DNA from 2 places in the Mycoplana sp. MJR14 genome. Region 2 is predicted to be linked to the other one. Evidence: predicted binding sites of a transcription regulator. Region 2 holds the regulator's gene; the other holds the start of a gene.
What was found. The regulator LexA, encoded in region 2, represses DNA repair genes until DNA is damaged. The targets are predictions, from matches to a motif close to TGTTCNNNNTGTGTTCNG.
Positions count from the first base shown of each region.

Region 1: a site for LexA is predicted at 4,995-5,012, ahead of P0086_RS03755 (YifB family Mg chelatase-like AAA ATPase). Genes of this name have one in related genera too.

Region 1 is NZ_JARGEO010000001.1:762,332-770,108, reverse strand. Features, by position in the region: gene P0086_RS03775 (DMT family transporter) at 1-372, shown strand, start outside; gene P0086_RS03770 (DNA starvation/stationary phase protection protein) at 430-948, opposite strand; gene P0086_RS03765 (LysE family translocator) at 1,257-1,874, shown strand; gene cysK (cysteine synthase A) at 2,058-3,026, shown strand; gene P0086_RS03755 (YifB family Mg chelatase-like AAA ATPase) at 3,299-4,831, opposite strand; gene rpsT (30S ribosomal protein S20) at 5,478-5,744, shown strand; gene dnaA (chromosomal replication initiator protein DnaA) at 6,621-7,777, shown strand, end outside.
Region 2 is NZ_JARGEO010000006.1:159,068-166,844, forward strand. Features, by position in the region: gene P0086_RS15990 (DUF992 domain-containing protein) at 157-690, shown strand; gene P0086_RS15995 (hypothetical protein) at 1,141-1,353, opposite strand; tRNA gene P0086_RS16000 (tRNA-Ser) at 1,549-1,638, opposite strand; gene P0086_RS16005 (hypothetical protein) at 2,064-3,335, opposite strand; gene lexA (transcriptional repressor LexA) at 4,138-4,848, shown strand; gene P0086_RS16015 (ComEC/Rec2 family competence protein) at 4,829-7,459, opposite strand; gene gltA (citrate synthase) at 7,762-7,777, shown strand, end outside.

The DNA.
Region 1 (7,777 bases), on a different contig from region 2:
GGCACCCCGCCGCATCTGATCGCGCTCGTCCAGGTCTGCACTGGCACGGTCCTCCTGGCGCCGCTTGCGGATTTTTCCACAATGCCGGCCACGGCTTCGGCCTGGTCCAGCATCGCCGCCCTCGGTCTGGTGCATACGGGGCTGATGTATGTCCTGCTCTACGGCGCGATCCAGAAGCTGCCGACGCACATCACCGGCGCTCTCTCCTTCCTCTATCCGGTCGCAGCGATCGCGACCGATCGGCTTGCGCTCGGGCACGCGCTCGAGCCCGTGCAGGTCGCCGGCGCGGCGGTGATCCTGCTGGCGGCGATGGGGATGAACCTCGGCTGGTCGCCGGGGCGGCTCTTCCGGGGCGCACCGGTGTCGCGCTAGCTTTCCGGCAACAACCGGCCGCCCTGCGGCGGCCGGAACGCCAGTGACATCTGCGGGCTACTTTGCCTGCCGCGTCGTTTCGAACAGGAACCAGGTGCGGCGCTCGGCCTCGTCGATCCAGTTTTCGAGCAGGCTCGCGGTGGCGACGTCGTTGTGCTCGTCGCAGAGGTCGTGCGTCTCGCGCAGGAGCGAGACGAGATGCTTGTTGTCCTCCAGGAGCTCGGCCAGCATGTCGCCCGGGGTGACGTAGTCGGCATCGTTGTCCGGGATGCGCTGCAGGCGCGCGGCATGGCCGACCGAGCGGAGCGTCGTGCCGCCGATCTTGCGGGCGCGCTCGGCGATGTCGTCGGTCGTGGCGAAGATCTGTGCGGCCTGCTCGTCGAGCAGCAGGTGGTAGTCGCGGAAATGCGGACCGGAGACGTGCCAGTGGAAGTTCTTGGTCTTCAGGTAGAGCGCGAACATGTCGGCGAGCAGCGTCGTCAGCGCGGCGGATATGTCGGTGATCGCGTTGGAGGCGAGGCCCGACGGCGTCTTGAGCGGGGCAGTTCTGCGCTTTTCGGCGGAACCGGTGGACATGGAGTCTCTCCTTTGTTTCTGGCGCGAGAATGAGGGGTGCCGGCCCGGGACAGTGCCTGCGGCATCGCTAACGGCCGGCGGTCGCCGGCGAAGACAAGCTAGGGCGCAGACGCCTGTTCTTCAACGGCTGCATGCTTCCTATCAGCGCTCCTTCTTGGCCATGTGACATCGGGGCGCATCCGGCTGCTTCCACCGCGCGCAGGCGGCAGGCGCGCGGCACCCGGGCAGGCCCGCTTGAAACGGGATCGGCGGCGGCGTAGACAGGGGCGGCCGAGAAAGTCGGCGACATCCATTGAAGAGCGGTAGCCATGACACTTGCAGCATTGCTGGCCTATAGCGGGGCCCTGTTCATCGCAGCCGCGATCCCGGGGCCAGGCATCACCGCAATCGTGGCCCGCGCGCTCGGCTCCGGCTTCCGGGAGACGTTCTTCATGGGGCTGGGGCTGATCCTCGGCGACATGATCTACCTGACGGCGGTGATCCTGGGGCTCGCCTTCATCGCGCAGACGTTCACGACCGCCTTCATGGCGATCAAGATCGCCGGCGCCCTCTACCTCGGCTATATCGCCTGGAAGCTCTGGACGACCGGGCTCGTGCCGCAGGAGATCAAGGCGCGGAGCTCGTCCAGCATGGCGATGTCGTTCCTGTCGGGGCTTCTGGTGACGCTCGGAAATCCGAAGACGATGCTCTTCTACGTCGCGCTCGTGCCGACGCTGATCGATCTCGCCGCGATCGGTCCCAACGAATACGGGCTGCTCCTGGCGGCGACCTTCATCGTGCTGCTGGTGGTGCTGGTGCCCTATATGGCGCTCGCCTCCCGCGCCCGGCTGCTGCTGAAGAAGCCGGCCGCCCTGCGGGCGCTCAATCGCGTTGCCGCCGGCGTCCTCGCCAGCACGGCCGCCTATATCGCAACGCGGGCGGCGTGAAATCCGCAGAGCGCGCGTTGGCGACGGGCCGCGACGCGCCTTGCGTGAAATAAAGATCTGTCCTCAACCCGAATGGAAAGCGTTTTTTCCGGTCTGACGGCGGCGCGTGGATGATCTGACACTGGTCGGCCGGTGCCTTACAACCTATTCTCCCTCCAACAGCAGAAGGAAAGGGAGACCGAAATGCCTGAGATCCGCAAGCCCGGCCGCGGGCGCGTCTATGCGTCCATCACGGAGACGATCGGCGATACCCCGATCGTCCGTCTCGACAAGCTGGCGAAGGAGAAGGGCGTCAAGGCCAATCTTCTGGCCAAGCTGGAGTTCTTTAACCCGATCGCCTCGGTGAAGGACCGCATCGGGGTGGCCATGATCGAGGCGCTCGAGGCGCAGGGCAGGATCGTCCCCGGCAAGACGACGCTGGTCGAGCCGACCTCGGGCAACACCGGCATCGCCCTCGCCTTCGCCGCTGCCGCCAAGGGCTACAAGCTGATCCTGACCATGCCCGAGACCATGTCGATCGAGCGCCGCAAGATGCTGGCGCTGCTCGGCGCGGAACTCGTGCTGACCGAGGGGGCGAAGGGTATGAAGGGGGCGATCGCCAAGGCCGAGGAACTGGTCGCGACGCTGCCCGACGCGGTCATCCCGCAGCAGTTCGAAAATCCCGCCAACCCCGAGATCCATCGCAAGACGACGGCCGAGGAGATCTGGAACGATACCGACGGTGCGGTCGACATCCTCGTTTCCGGCATCGGCACCGGTGGTACGATCACCGGCGCCGGCCAGGTGCTGAAGGCGAAGAAGCCGGGGCTCAGGGTCGTGGCCGTCGAGCCGGCCGACAGCCCGGTCCTTTCCGGCGGCAATCCCGGACCGCACAAGATCCAGGGGATCGGCGCGGGCTTCGCGCCCGCCATCCTCGACACCAAGATCTATGACGAGGTCGTCACCGTCACCAACGACGAGGCCTTCGAGAACGCCCGGCTGGTGGCCAAGCTCGAGGGCGTGCCGGTCGGCATTTCCTCAGGCGCCGCCCTGGCCGCGGCGATCAAGGTGGGCAGCCGCCCCGAGAACGCGGGCAAGACCATCGTCGTCATCATTCCCTCCTTTGCGGAACGCTATCTCTCGACGGCCCTGTTCGAAGGCCTCGGCGGCTGATCGGTCCGCCGCCCGGAGCAAGGCGATCGGCGCGCCCCCCGGAGCGCCGGTCCTCTGGCCCTCCGGGCGCATCGTGCAGGAGCGGACGGCACGGGAGCGCATCGCTGCGTGAAGCCGGCCTGCCGCCGGACGACGCATCGCGGCGCGACCCCACCTGGCTCTCCCACCTGGCCGTCCCGTCTGGCCATCCGATCTGGACGCCCCGTTTGGCCACCCGGCCTGGCCACCCCGTCTGGCCGTCGCACCGACGGCCGGCGTTCTTCAGGCGCCTCTCACGCGGCCGCGGCCAGCCGTTCGCCAACGATGCGGTAGGAGATCGCCTCGGCGAGATGGATGCGCCCGACGATGTCCTTCCCGTCCAGGTCGGCGAGTGTTCTCGCGACCTTGAGAACCCGGTGGTAGCCGCGGGCGGAGAACCGCATCTTTTCCGCCGCGTCCCGCAAGAGCTGCAGCCCGCCCGGATCCGGCTCGACGATGCGTTCGATCAGCGCCGTCGAGGCACGCGCATTGGTGGCGACCTGCGGATGGCCGAGGGTGGCGAAGCGATCGCGCTGGGCCTCGCGCGCCCGGGCGACGCGGCGGGCGATGACGGCGCTGGGTTCGGCGGGCATCGGCCGGATCAGGTCGGCCGCAGACACCGCCGGCACGTCGATGCGGATGTCGATCCGGTCCAGCAGCGGGCCGGAGATGCGCGCCTGGTAGTCGGCCATGCAGCGCGGGCCGCGCGGGCAGGATTGCCCCGGCTCACCCGCCATGCCGCAGCGGCAGGGGTTCATGGCCGCGACCAGCTGGATCGCGGCCGGATAGCTGACGCGGTGATTTGCGCGGGCGATCACGCATTCGGCGCATTCGAGCGGCTGGCGCAGCGCGTCCAGCACCTGCGGCGCGAACTCGGGAAACTCGTCGAGGAACAGGACGCCGTGATGGGCGAGCGAGGCCTCGCCCGGGCGGGCGCGCAGGCCGCCGCCGACGAGCGCGGCCATGGTCGCCGAATGGTGCGGGGCGCGAAAGGGCCGGCGATCGGACAGGCGGCCGCCGGCCAGCTGGCCGGCAATCGAATGGATCATCGAGACCTCCAGCAGTTCCGCCGGCGACAGCGGCGGCAGGATGGAGGGCAGGCGGGCCGCCAGCATCGACTTGCCCGATCCCGGCGGGCCGACCATCAGGAGGTTGTGGCCGCCCGCGGCGGCGACCTCCAGCGCCCGCTTGGCGCTCTCCTGTCCCTTGATGTCGGCGAGATCGGCCAGGTCGGCCGGCGCGGCGCGGATCGCCGGCTCGGGGCGCGACAGCACCTGCGTGCCGCGAAAGTGGTTGGCGAGCGCGATCAGGCTGCGCGGGGCGACGATGTCAAGCTGCGCGCCGGCCCAGGCGGCCTCCGCGCCGCTGTCGGCCGGGCAGATCAGGCCCTTGCCGAGCGCGTTGGCGCCGATCGCGGCCGGAAGGGCGCCGGCGATGGCGGCGATCGTGCCGTCGAGATTGAGCTCGCCGATGACGACATAGCCCTCCAGCGCATCGGCCGGTATGGCGCCGAGCGCCGCCATCAGGCCGAGCGCGATCGGCAGGTCGAAGTGGCTCCCCTCCTTGGGCAGATCCGCCGGCGCAAGGTTGACGGTCACCCGTTTGGCCGGCAGCGAGAGCCCCGAGGCATGCAGGGCGGCCTGCACGCGTTCCCGGCTTTCAGCGACCGCCTTGTCCGGCAGGCCGACGATCTGCATCCCGATCTTCCCCGGTGCCACCATCACCTGGACGTCGACCGGAACGCCGTCGATGCCCTGAAACGCTACCGTGCTTACCCGTGCCACCATGACAAACCCCGAAATAGGCCGGCATCATGCCGCTCGAAAGGGAGGAGGATGGAGACGTCCGAGCCTGCCGGCCGGCGCGGTCGGATCCGGCGCATCGCAGGGGTTGTCTTCGATCGGCCCTCAAGTCACGGTTGCTACCATGGCACGAGAAAAAGAATATAACAAGAACAATTATCGAACAAACGCGCGAATTGTTCCCGCGCAGGATGTAAGCGGTTGTGGAGGCGGAACAGCCGCGGCAATTTGTCGACCTTGTGCCGGGCGAAAAGAGCCGGGCGGCGCGCCTGCCGCAGAGTCGGCTGGCGGTTGCCGAGGGGGCGATGCAGGCGCCGGAACGCCCGGCCGGTTGCTCGTCGGCAAACCAGGTTGGCCCTGTGCGTGGGCGCGGCCGACAGGGGCGGGCGAGCGGGCGGGGGCGGCCGGACGGCGCAAAGCCCGCATTCTGAATCGGTCCGGCTCGGATTGCCGCCGCATTTCTGCAATTTGCTCGTTGACGGGCCTGCCAATTCCCGCTATACGCCGCCCCACAGTTTGGAAAGCCCCTTCCAAGGTTTTCCGATAGTGCTCCCGAATTGCTTGGATGACAGGTCGCAGTGACCCGGCACGGCGAAGGCGGAGTTCGTGTCCGGTTTCAAGAGAGGCATCCATGGCCAATACGACTTCGGCGAAAAAGGCGACCCGCAAGATCGCTCGCCGCACTGAGATCAACAAGGCTCGCCGCTCGCGTGTCCGCACCTTCGTCCGCAAGGTCGAGGAGGCACTGGCCGCCGGCGACGCGGTGGCAGCTGCCGCCGCACTGAAGGCCGCACAGCCGGAGCTGATGCGCGCAGCCACCAAGGGTGTCGTTCATGCCAACACGGCCTCCCGCAAGGTTTCGCGACTCGCTCATCGCGTGAAAGCCCTTTCTGCCTGATTTGCAGCAGTAGCTATGCGATTTTGATAGAGCCCGGCGTTTTCGCCGGGCTTTTTCTTTGCGTTTTTGGTGCCGCTATGGTTAACGCGCAAGGCTGGCTCATGTCAGCGGCATGACAGAAAAAAGACAGCAAATTCATATATTTATAAGAGGATGAGCGCGAGGCCGCCACCTGGGGTGGGGGCAATTGCGGCGGACCGCGAGTCAAGAAAATAATTATTTTTTTCGATTCCCGCTCTCGTTGAAATAGCCGACGAAACAAAGCCATTGATTCATAATGGATTCTTTTGCGGCCCCCGGTTTCCGAGACAAATTGGCTCAAAGGAGTCAACGGCCGTGCGTCGATTTTGCTGAAAATTCGGCATTGATCTTGCCGTTTGATCCTGCCTAAATGCCTTCCACAGGGGGCGCACACACAAGCGTAGACGAGACGCCAAACACTGCCGTGAAAGGCTGGTGCGCGGATGTTTCACCCCTGTGCGGAGTGCATAGCTCCGGTTCATCGGACACCTGAAGCAGGCGGCCGGCTACCCCGATTGGGTTTTGGCCGGAACGGTAAGACTTTGCCGTTGGCCTGCTTCGCCCGTTGTCGTTGCGAGGACGGCGGCAGGGGGCAGGTGGACGAGCGTGAGTATGAGTGAGAATGACGGTCGCGCGATCTGTACGAGGAGTTCGCGCTGCCGGATGGGCGCAAGACGGTTGGCCATCGGCCGGCGCGTCGAGGCCCCTGTTTGCTGGTCGCGTTCAGGAGTGGGGCGATGCGACCGGCGAAACCGAGTCCGCGTTGCCGATGGCTCCGGCAGAGGCGGCTGAGGATGGACCATGCGGCGCCGGCATGAAATGCCGGTGCGTCGACTGAACTTGAAAGGCGGCACAATGCAAGCAAATACGGCCACGTCTGTCGGTGCATATGCAAACGGGGAAGATGCACTGAGGGCAATCGCAGACGGAAGCGAGAAGGCGGGCGAAAAAGCGGAGACACGGCATGACGCGCTTTTTGAGCGGGTCAGCGCGCGCCTCAAGGCGCAGGTCGGCCAGGACGTCTATGCCAGCTGGTTCGGCCGGCTGAAGCTCCATTCCTACTCCAAGACCGTCGTTCGGCTCTCGGTGCCGACGACCTTCCTCAAATCCTGGATCAACAACCGCTATCTCGAGCTGATCACCACGCTCTTCCAGCAGGAAGAGCCGGAGATCCTGAAGGTCGAGATCCTGGTACGGACGGCCACCCGTGGCGTGCGCGCCGGTATCGAGGAGGTTGCGGCCGTTGCCGAGGCCGCGCCCGCGTCCCAGACCCGCCGCCTGGCCGGTCCGCAGACGGTCGCGCAGGCCGCCGCAGGCGTCACCGAAAAGGCCCAGCAGCGCCAGCCGGCGCCGGGCCCGCTGTTCGGCTCGCCGCTCGACCCGCGCTACACCTTCGACACCTTTGTCGAGGGCTCGTCCAACCGCGTGGCGCTCGCCGCCGCCAAGACGATCGCCGAGGCCGGCGCCAGCGCCGTCCGCTTCAATCCGCTCTTCATCCATTCCAGTGTCGGACTGGGCAAGACGCATCTTCTGCAGGCGATTGCCAATGCGGCGCTCGCCAGCGCCCGCAGCCCGCGGGTCGTCTACCTGACGGCCGAGTATTTCATGTGGCGCTTCGCCACGGCCATTCGCGACAACGACGCCCTGTCCTTGAAGGAGACGCTGCGCAACATCGATCTCCTCGTCATCGACGACATGCAGTTCCTGCAGGGCAATTCGATCCAGAACGAGTTCTGCCACCTTTTGAACATGCTGCTCGATTCCGCCAAGCAGGTGGTGGTCGCTGCCGACCGCGCCCCCTGGGAGCTGGAATCGCTCGATCCGCGCGTCCGTTCCCGCCTGCAGGGCGGCGTGGCCATCGAGATGGAGGCGCCGGACTACGAGATGCGGCTGGAGATCCTCAAGCGTCGCCTCGAGGTCGCCCGCCTGGAGGATGCGTCGCTGGAAATCCCGGCGGAGATCCTCAACCATGTCGCCCGCAGCATCACCGCCAGCGGCCGCGAACTGGAGGG
Region 2 (7,777 bases):
CTATGCCGTTGAATTGCCTCAATGAAGGCCGACGCCAGCGGACGACGGATTCGCCGTTGTGGAACCTCGATCGCGGCCAGGCGTTCCTGATCGCCGATTGAGTGACCTCGATAAGCAAGGCGCGCCGCAGGGCGCGGCCGAAACAGGAGAAAATTTATGAAAAAGGCTTTTGCCATCGCAGTGATGACCGCTTCGCTTGCCGCATCCGGCCTGACGGCCGTCCGCGCCGCCGACACGGTGGTCGTACCGGCGGCGCCGGTCGCCCCCCGATCGGACGCGCGCGACGGCGTGCGCATCGGCTACCTGGATTGCAGGATCGGCGGCGGCGCCGGCTACGTGCTGGGCTCGGCCAAGGAAGTCGACTGCGCCTTCGTCACGACGATGGGGATCGAGCCGGTCGACCACTACCAGGGCGAGATCCGCAAACTCGGCGTCGACCTGGGCTTCACCACGCAGGGCCGCCTCGTCTGGGCGGTGCTGGCCCCCACCGCGGGCTATCACGAAGGCTCGCTCGGCGGCATCTACCAGGGCGCCACGGCCGAGGCGACGGTGGGCGCCGGCGTCGGCGCCAACATTCTCGTCGGCGGCACGTCCGGCTCCATCCACCTGCAGACCGTCAGCCTGACCGGTCAGATCGGCCTCAACATCGCCGCCACCGGCACCTCGATGACGCTGACCTCGGTCAACTGACGAGAACATCGCAAGACCCCTGCCCTCCAGGCAGGGGTTTCCCCGAACTGTCCGACATCCCGCCGGGTCGGCAGAACGCCGCGCTCACCTGGTTCCCCCTTCCGGCAACCGCTGGCCGAGCCAGACAGCCTTCCTCGCTCTTCCGTGAAAGTCACGGCAGCCATGCTGTCGGGCGGTCAGGACGAACACTGCATCGCAGAGCCGGTTCTCTTTATCGCGCGTGCTCCGACCCCTTCGTCATCCCGGACGAATTTGGCGACGCTGCACCCGGCGGCGCCCGGCATTCGCCGCGCCCTCGCCGGCGAACCTGCGAGGCGACGGGAACATTTTTGTTCCTTATAAACAGCTAAAGCATTTCGAACGGCTCGCGAACATCTGCGACCGTTTGAGGAACCACTCTGAAACTGCAGCGAAAGCTCTAACCCAAATGGGTGAGACAACACCCCTGCCCTAGACTTCGCTGATGGAAGGCAACAGCGTGATCACTTCCCGCTGATGACGTTCGTCCAGTGGTTCGATGTTCTTCGCCCAGAAGGCCTCTGCTTCGGGCGTCTCGCGCTCCCAGATGCGGGTGGTGACATGATTGTCATCCACCTTCGAGAGCCGTCGTCCACCGAGGCGGAGATACTCTTTCGCCAGTTCGGCCGCATGCGTCTGTTCCATGACCGCCATCCCTCCGATCGGAAAGATCAGCAGCATCGCATTCTATCGGGACGAGTGCCACTAACGGCAAATGGCAAGACGATCGCCGGGAGGATGCCAAGCCAAGGCAGATGGCGAGGTCCACCCCTCCATCCGCGCGCGGTTCAGGGCGCAGGTCGATGACTGTCAGGAAATATCAAATAAAATCAAAGGCATTGGCGGAAGAGGTGGGATTCGAACCCACGGTACGGTTTCCCGCACGCCGGTTTTCAAGACCGGTTCCTTAAACCACTCGGACACTCTTCCATCTAATTTATATCAAAGCGGCTTCACCCATGATATCCAGTGCGGAAAAAGCCAGTTGCTACGCACTTTGCAACTATTTCGTTTTCCGAGTTGCGCTTATAGCCGCTTGCAACGCTGCGTCAACTCCGCTGCCCATCGCGAGGAATTTTCGCCTTGGTGATCCAAAACCATCCGCACTGCTCGGGCGCGGACTTCCAGTGAGAATTTGTTCGTTGTCTTTCTCATATCGGCTCCACTGTCTCAGAAGTTGGAGCCTCCGGCAAACCCTGTGCGGTTCACCCGACCGCGCTCATCATCGCCAGCAGAATGCCGGCAATGAGCAGAGCTGGGGTATGGATCACATCTGGACCCTGACCGAGCAGCTTGCGGAAAAATGGGACCGAAAATTCAAGAGCTAGGCGCCGCCCCTCATGGCAAGCTCCGGTTCACATCCGGCGCGGGCGTTGTTGATCCCCAAGTTCTTTTATGTATGCAAAGAGCCACATGGAGAATCTCTCATTCCAGACGTCATTATGATTTTGGATGATCTCCGACGTAGTGCGAGCAATTAGGAAAGGATTTCTCTCCTGAATTACTTGGTCCTGATTGTTTGGTACACTATCGCGAGAAAGGCATAGCCCCCCGGCGATGAAATGCTCAGACAGTCCATCAGTTTCCGCGCGCTCACAAATACCAGTGCCGGCCAGTTCCAGTGTGTGTGTTTTAAAATCTGGAAAATTACCTATTGTGGTCCGCTGGGTCTCTGCCCGGTAAAGGGCGAGCCACTGTCCCGCTGGAAATGCAAACCTCGTCGCCCAATCTCCATCGGATGAAACGGATAGTAATAGAGGCTGCTGAGCATCCGAAAATCGCTCTTTGGACCGAGTAGTTGCATCCAATGCAACGTAGCGAGAAGCCTCAAAGGCCGGATTTAGGAGTATAACGGCGTTTGCGATGCCAGAGATCAATTCATACCTACCACCCTGATAGCCAGGATGGGCCTTGGCGACGTTATATATAAAAGATTGACTGGTGGCGGAGAATAGTATTCTTGATCCAAAACTGTGACCGATCGCGATGAATTGATTTTCAGAGGAATATTTGTCGGACAGCACCGAACTAATTGCTCCGACAATTTTGGATACGGACCCGGATTGAGCGATTCTGTCAGCAATGGTTTGCTTTGACCAGAATGTAATGTTGTCTAGCGGGAAACGATCAAAAGGAGGAATCTTCGATTTAGCGTTCCATCCAACGTAAATGCCAAGGACCTGCTTTCCGCCGAGATTGGAGGCTGAGAGTTTTGTGATCAGATTTTGGAAATTAATATAGTCGGAGTCGCTCGCAGAGACATCGTGCTTCCAACCATGAATGTATAGAATGACGAGCTTTGGCAACGATGTGGCGTGGGAACTCTCAATAGGACGAGGCTCGTTATCTGCCCGTCTCGGTCTATCCCAGTTTAACTCAAATAGAACATTGGTGAGTTCACACCGGTCGACAAAGCTACCCTCGTCCGTGAGTCGAATATTGAGAACCTTGCCCTCGTAGTAGGGCCGCGGCTTATAAATTGGGTCTTCGGCCTGCCCCCTCTTGCCACAATCGTTCTGCGACGCATCGGCAGGTTCGTCAAAATACGATTCGACTTCAGGAACCAACCAAAATACCAGGAGCAAGGCAATAACGCCACTGATTGGACCTATGCGAGTTCTCCACATTGCCCCCTCCATTTTCTTTCAACTTTATATCATGGCACAAAATCAATTCTTTAACAACTTGCTCTTCAAGCATTGGATGTATTCTGTGGCAAGCATGATAATTTGAAAGAGCGCGTCACATCTATTAATCGGGGATCCTTTGGAAGGTTGCCAGCACCGCTTCTCTGCATACCTGTCGCAACACTTCGCAGGCAGCTCGCCATTCAGTAGCGACGAATTCATCGCGGTGCCGTTTATGCGTGGTGGAACTAACCAGTCCACGCCGGCCGGCGGATTCGAGGTGCGCGATCCGCCGGAGCCGGCGGACTGCTCCATTTCCATTTCTCTGACATAGTTGGCCGCACCTATAACGGTCTCCTTCCGGTCGAGTTACCTTGGTAGCCAGCTGAAGAACGAAAAGAGAACACACCGCTACGATCTTTGCAACTCAACTCCGTAGCACGTTCACGTATCATTCCGTATGGGCCGATACGAGATAGGCGTCAATGCACTGAAAAAACGGGAGTTTTTGGGATCAATTGGGATGAGTAGTGACCGGCGAAATAGAATTTCAAGACCGGTTCCCTAAACCACTCGGACACTCTTCCATTGGCCCGGCGCGACAAGTTGTGTCGGCATCGGGTGCCTTGTACACCCCAGAGCGGCGCACAGCGACTTTATAGCCGTTCGCCAGCGGCCGTCAACGTCCCACCACATGGCCTGTCCGGAGCGTCGAATTCACTGAATTTTAGCCACTTGCGGAACACAAATGGAACAGATAGTGTTTGTTCCGTATTTGTTTCACGATTCTGGGTGACGAGCCATGCTGACCCGCAAGCAACAGGAACTGCTTCTCTTCATCCACGAGCGGATGAAGGAGACGGGAATTCCGCCGTCGTTCGACGAGATGAAGGATGCGCTCGACCTGGCGTCGAAGTCCGGCATCCATCGGCTCATCACCGCACTCGAGGAGCGCGGCTTCATCCGCAGGTTGCCCAATCGCGCCCGCGCGCTGGAGGTCATCAAGCTGCCGGAGGCCTATTCGCCTAGCCTGAAGGCGCGGCGCGGCTTCTCGCCCTCCGTCATCGAAGGCAGCCTCGGCAAGGAAAAGCCGGCGCCGGAACGGCCGCAGGCTCCGGCATCGGAGAGCTCCGTTGCCGTGCCGGTGATGGGCCGGATCGCCGCCGGCGTGCCGATCTCCGCCATCCAGAACAACACCCACGATATCTCCGTGCCGGCGGAAATGCTGGGCGGCGGCGAGCACTACGCGCTGGAGGTTCGGGGTGACTCGATGATCGAGGCGGGCATCCTCGACGGCGATACGGTGATCATCCGCAATGCCGGAACGGCCAACCCCGGCGATATCGTGGTGGCGCTCGTCGACGACGAGGAGGCGACCCTCAAGCGCTTTCGCCGCAAGGGCGCCTCGATCGCGCTGGAGGCTGCCAACCCGGCCTACGAGACGCGGATTTTCGGCCCCGATCGCGTCAAGATCCAGGGCAAGCTGGTCGGTCTCATTCGTCGCTATCATTGACGCCGCGGGTTCGGTCCGGATCCCAGAAGCTGTCGGAGCGCCAGTCGTAGAGGCGATGGCGGTTCCAGGGGCGGTGGATCTGGACGACGGCCGGCGTGATGGACATGTCGCGCCCTGCCCCGCCACCAGGGCCCGTCGATGCGATCTCCAGGGCGCCGGTCAGGCGCAGGTTTTGCCGGCCGATCAACGGGGTTCCGTTGCTGCAGGCGCGTCCGCCGCGATGGCGCGGGGCAATCACGATATCGGCGCTGTCGCATGCCGCGGCCAGGTGGATCGGATCCTCCAGCCAGATCACCCGCCAGCCGGCGGCAGCGACGCCGGCACACCACGCCTGCCGGCGGCAGACGAAGCGCTTCTGCGCGGCCGCCAGGGAGAAGGCCGCGTCGAACGCCCCGCCCATCGTGCCGGCCCCGGCCGGAGACCGCCCGGAGACCCCGGGGCCGGATGCCGCAGCCTCGGGCGGCGATATGGAGTTGTCCTCGCCTAGTTGCCCGTCACGCAATCTACCGTTACCCGATTGCCTGTCAGGCGATTGCCCACCGACCGATCGCCCGTCGCCCTGTCGACCGGTTGGCCCCGTGGCTCGGCCGCCCGCTGTTGAGCTTGCAATACCCCCACGCTCGCGTTCCCCGCTTTCGAGTGTCGCAGGCGCCCGGTGTTCCTTAAGCCGAAGCGCATACCGCCATTGATCGTAGATGAAGCCCGGGGGCTGCCGGCGATTGGTCGCAGCCTCACGGTCGTGGACGAGCGCCACCAGCGTTCCGTCCTCGGACACCAGCACTTGCGGCGCCGGCTGTGCGGGCGGGAAGAAAGCCAGACCGGCGCCTGCGACGAGCGGCAGGAGGGCGAGTGCTGCGATCTGTGTCCGGAACAGGCAGGCGATCGCCCCACCCGCGGCCAGGAGGGCGAAGGAAAGCGGCGGCAGGCGTCCGGTGACGATCTCGCCGCCCCAACCGGACACGAGATGCGCCAGGGCGATGATGGCTTCGATGCCCATTCCCATCACCTCGAGGGGAATGCCTTCGAGGCCGAACGGCATCAGCAGCATGGCGACGACCCCCATCGGCATCACCACGAGGGAGATGATCGGCATGGCGAGCAGATTGCCGGCAAGCCCGTAGGCGGGAATCCGATGGAAGTGACCGACGGAATAGGCGAGCGTGGCAAGGCCGCCGATCACGGAAGTGAGCAGCAGGCCGGCGACGAATCCGCTCGCGTGCCGCGTCAGCCGCCGACCGCGTGCGGCCGGTCGGTCGCCGGTGGCACCCCGGTCCCGCCAGGCGGCATAGCCGGCCACGAGCCCGAGGGTCGCGGCATAGGACATCTGGAAGCCGGGACCGGTGACGGCCGAGGGCGTGACCGACAGGATGACGATCGCCGACAGGGCGATGTTTCTCAGGCTGATGGCGGAGCGATCGACGAGGACGGCGAGCAGCATGATGACGATCATCAGCCAGGAACGGACGGCCGAGACGGCGCCCCCGGAGATCAGGATGTAGAGGGTGACGGTGACGAGACCGCCTGCCGCGGCGACCTTCTTGATCGGGTACCGCTCGGCCGCGCCGGGCAGAAGAACCAGCGCCAGGCGCGCCCCGACCAGGAACGTGCCGGCCGCCAGCACCATGTTCAACCCGGAGATCGCCAGCACATGTGCAAGGCCCGCCTGGCGCAGCGCCTCGACCGTCGCCGGGCTGATCCCCCGCTGCTCGGCGGTGACGAGAGCGGCGGCGATGGCGCCTGCGTCGCCGCCGATCCGGTCGCGGATCCGCGTCGTCAGCGCCCCGCGCCAGCTTGCCATCGTCTCCTGCGCGCCGGCAAGCCAGGAACGCCCCCGGTCCTCATCGGCCAAGGATGTCGCTGCAGGCTTCCCATAGAAGTAGCCGATCGCGCCGGTACCGGCGAAGTATGCATCGAAGGCGAAGTCGTTCAATCCCGGCAAGGCTGCGCCCGACGGCGGGCCGAGGCGCGCGCGCCCCGAGATGCCCTCCCCGACCGAGATCGGCGCGTGCCGGCTGCGCGCCACGAGATTGACGATGGCCGGCGGCCGGCGCAACGTCGGCTTCTCGGTGGAGAGCACAGAAATGCGATAGCGCATCCGCCCGCGGTCGTCCGCCTCGCCGGCCAGCACGCGTCCGGCAAGTGTGGTCGTCACCGGCTGATCGAGCAGCACGGTCGAAAGCCGCGCCGTCTCGATGGCCGCGAGCGTCAGCCCGGCAACGAACAGAAAGCCGGTGCGCGCCGCAACGGAATGGACGCCGCCACGATGCCACCAGCGGGCAGCCAGGATGACGGTTCCCACCAGCATGGCTGCGAGCAGCAGCGGCGGGAGGTCACGGGGAAGTGCGTACCATGTCCAGCCCCCTGCCCCGAGCGCGACGGGCACGAACAGGAAAGGCGTGCCGTAGTCGCATTCCCGCTGCCAGGCCGCGGCGAAGGACGATCGTGCGCGGGCGGCCACCGGGGCCAGCCGGAGCACCATCGCCCGCCCGGAAGCCGGCCGGGAAAGGCCCGGAAACGGCCGGGCGACGAGGGTCCCGGCCGGCGTCGTCGCCGAAGCAGCCTCCGGCGCTGCGGCCCGTTGTGCGACCTCGCTGGCAGTCCGCTCCCCCATCCCGAAGATCCCGGCGTCAGACCATCGGATAATGCAACTTCAGATTTTGTCAGGCAATCCCGATTTTGCGGCCGATTGGCCGGCATTCCGCGAAAGAATGCCCCCTCCCTAATTTCACGGCCTCGCCCACAAGTTGCTTGCAACTGGCGCGGAAGAGTAGATATTGCCATCCGGAATGTCCGATTTTGCATCGCACAACTATGCCTTTCGTCCTGCTTGGCAGGGCGTCGCAAATGGGTTAGCAAAGCGGCACCGCCAAGTTCGGGCACGCTCCGTGCCCTCTTAATTCAATGGAGGTCCTCATGACGGGAAAGAGCG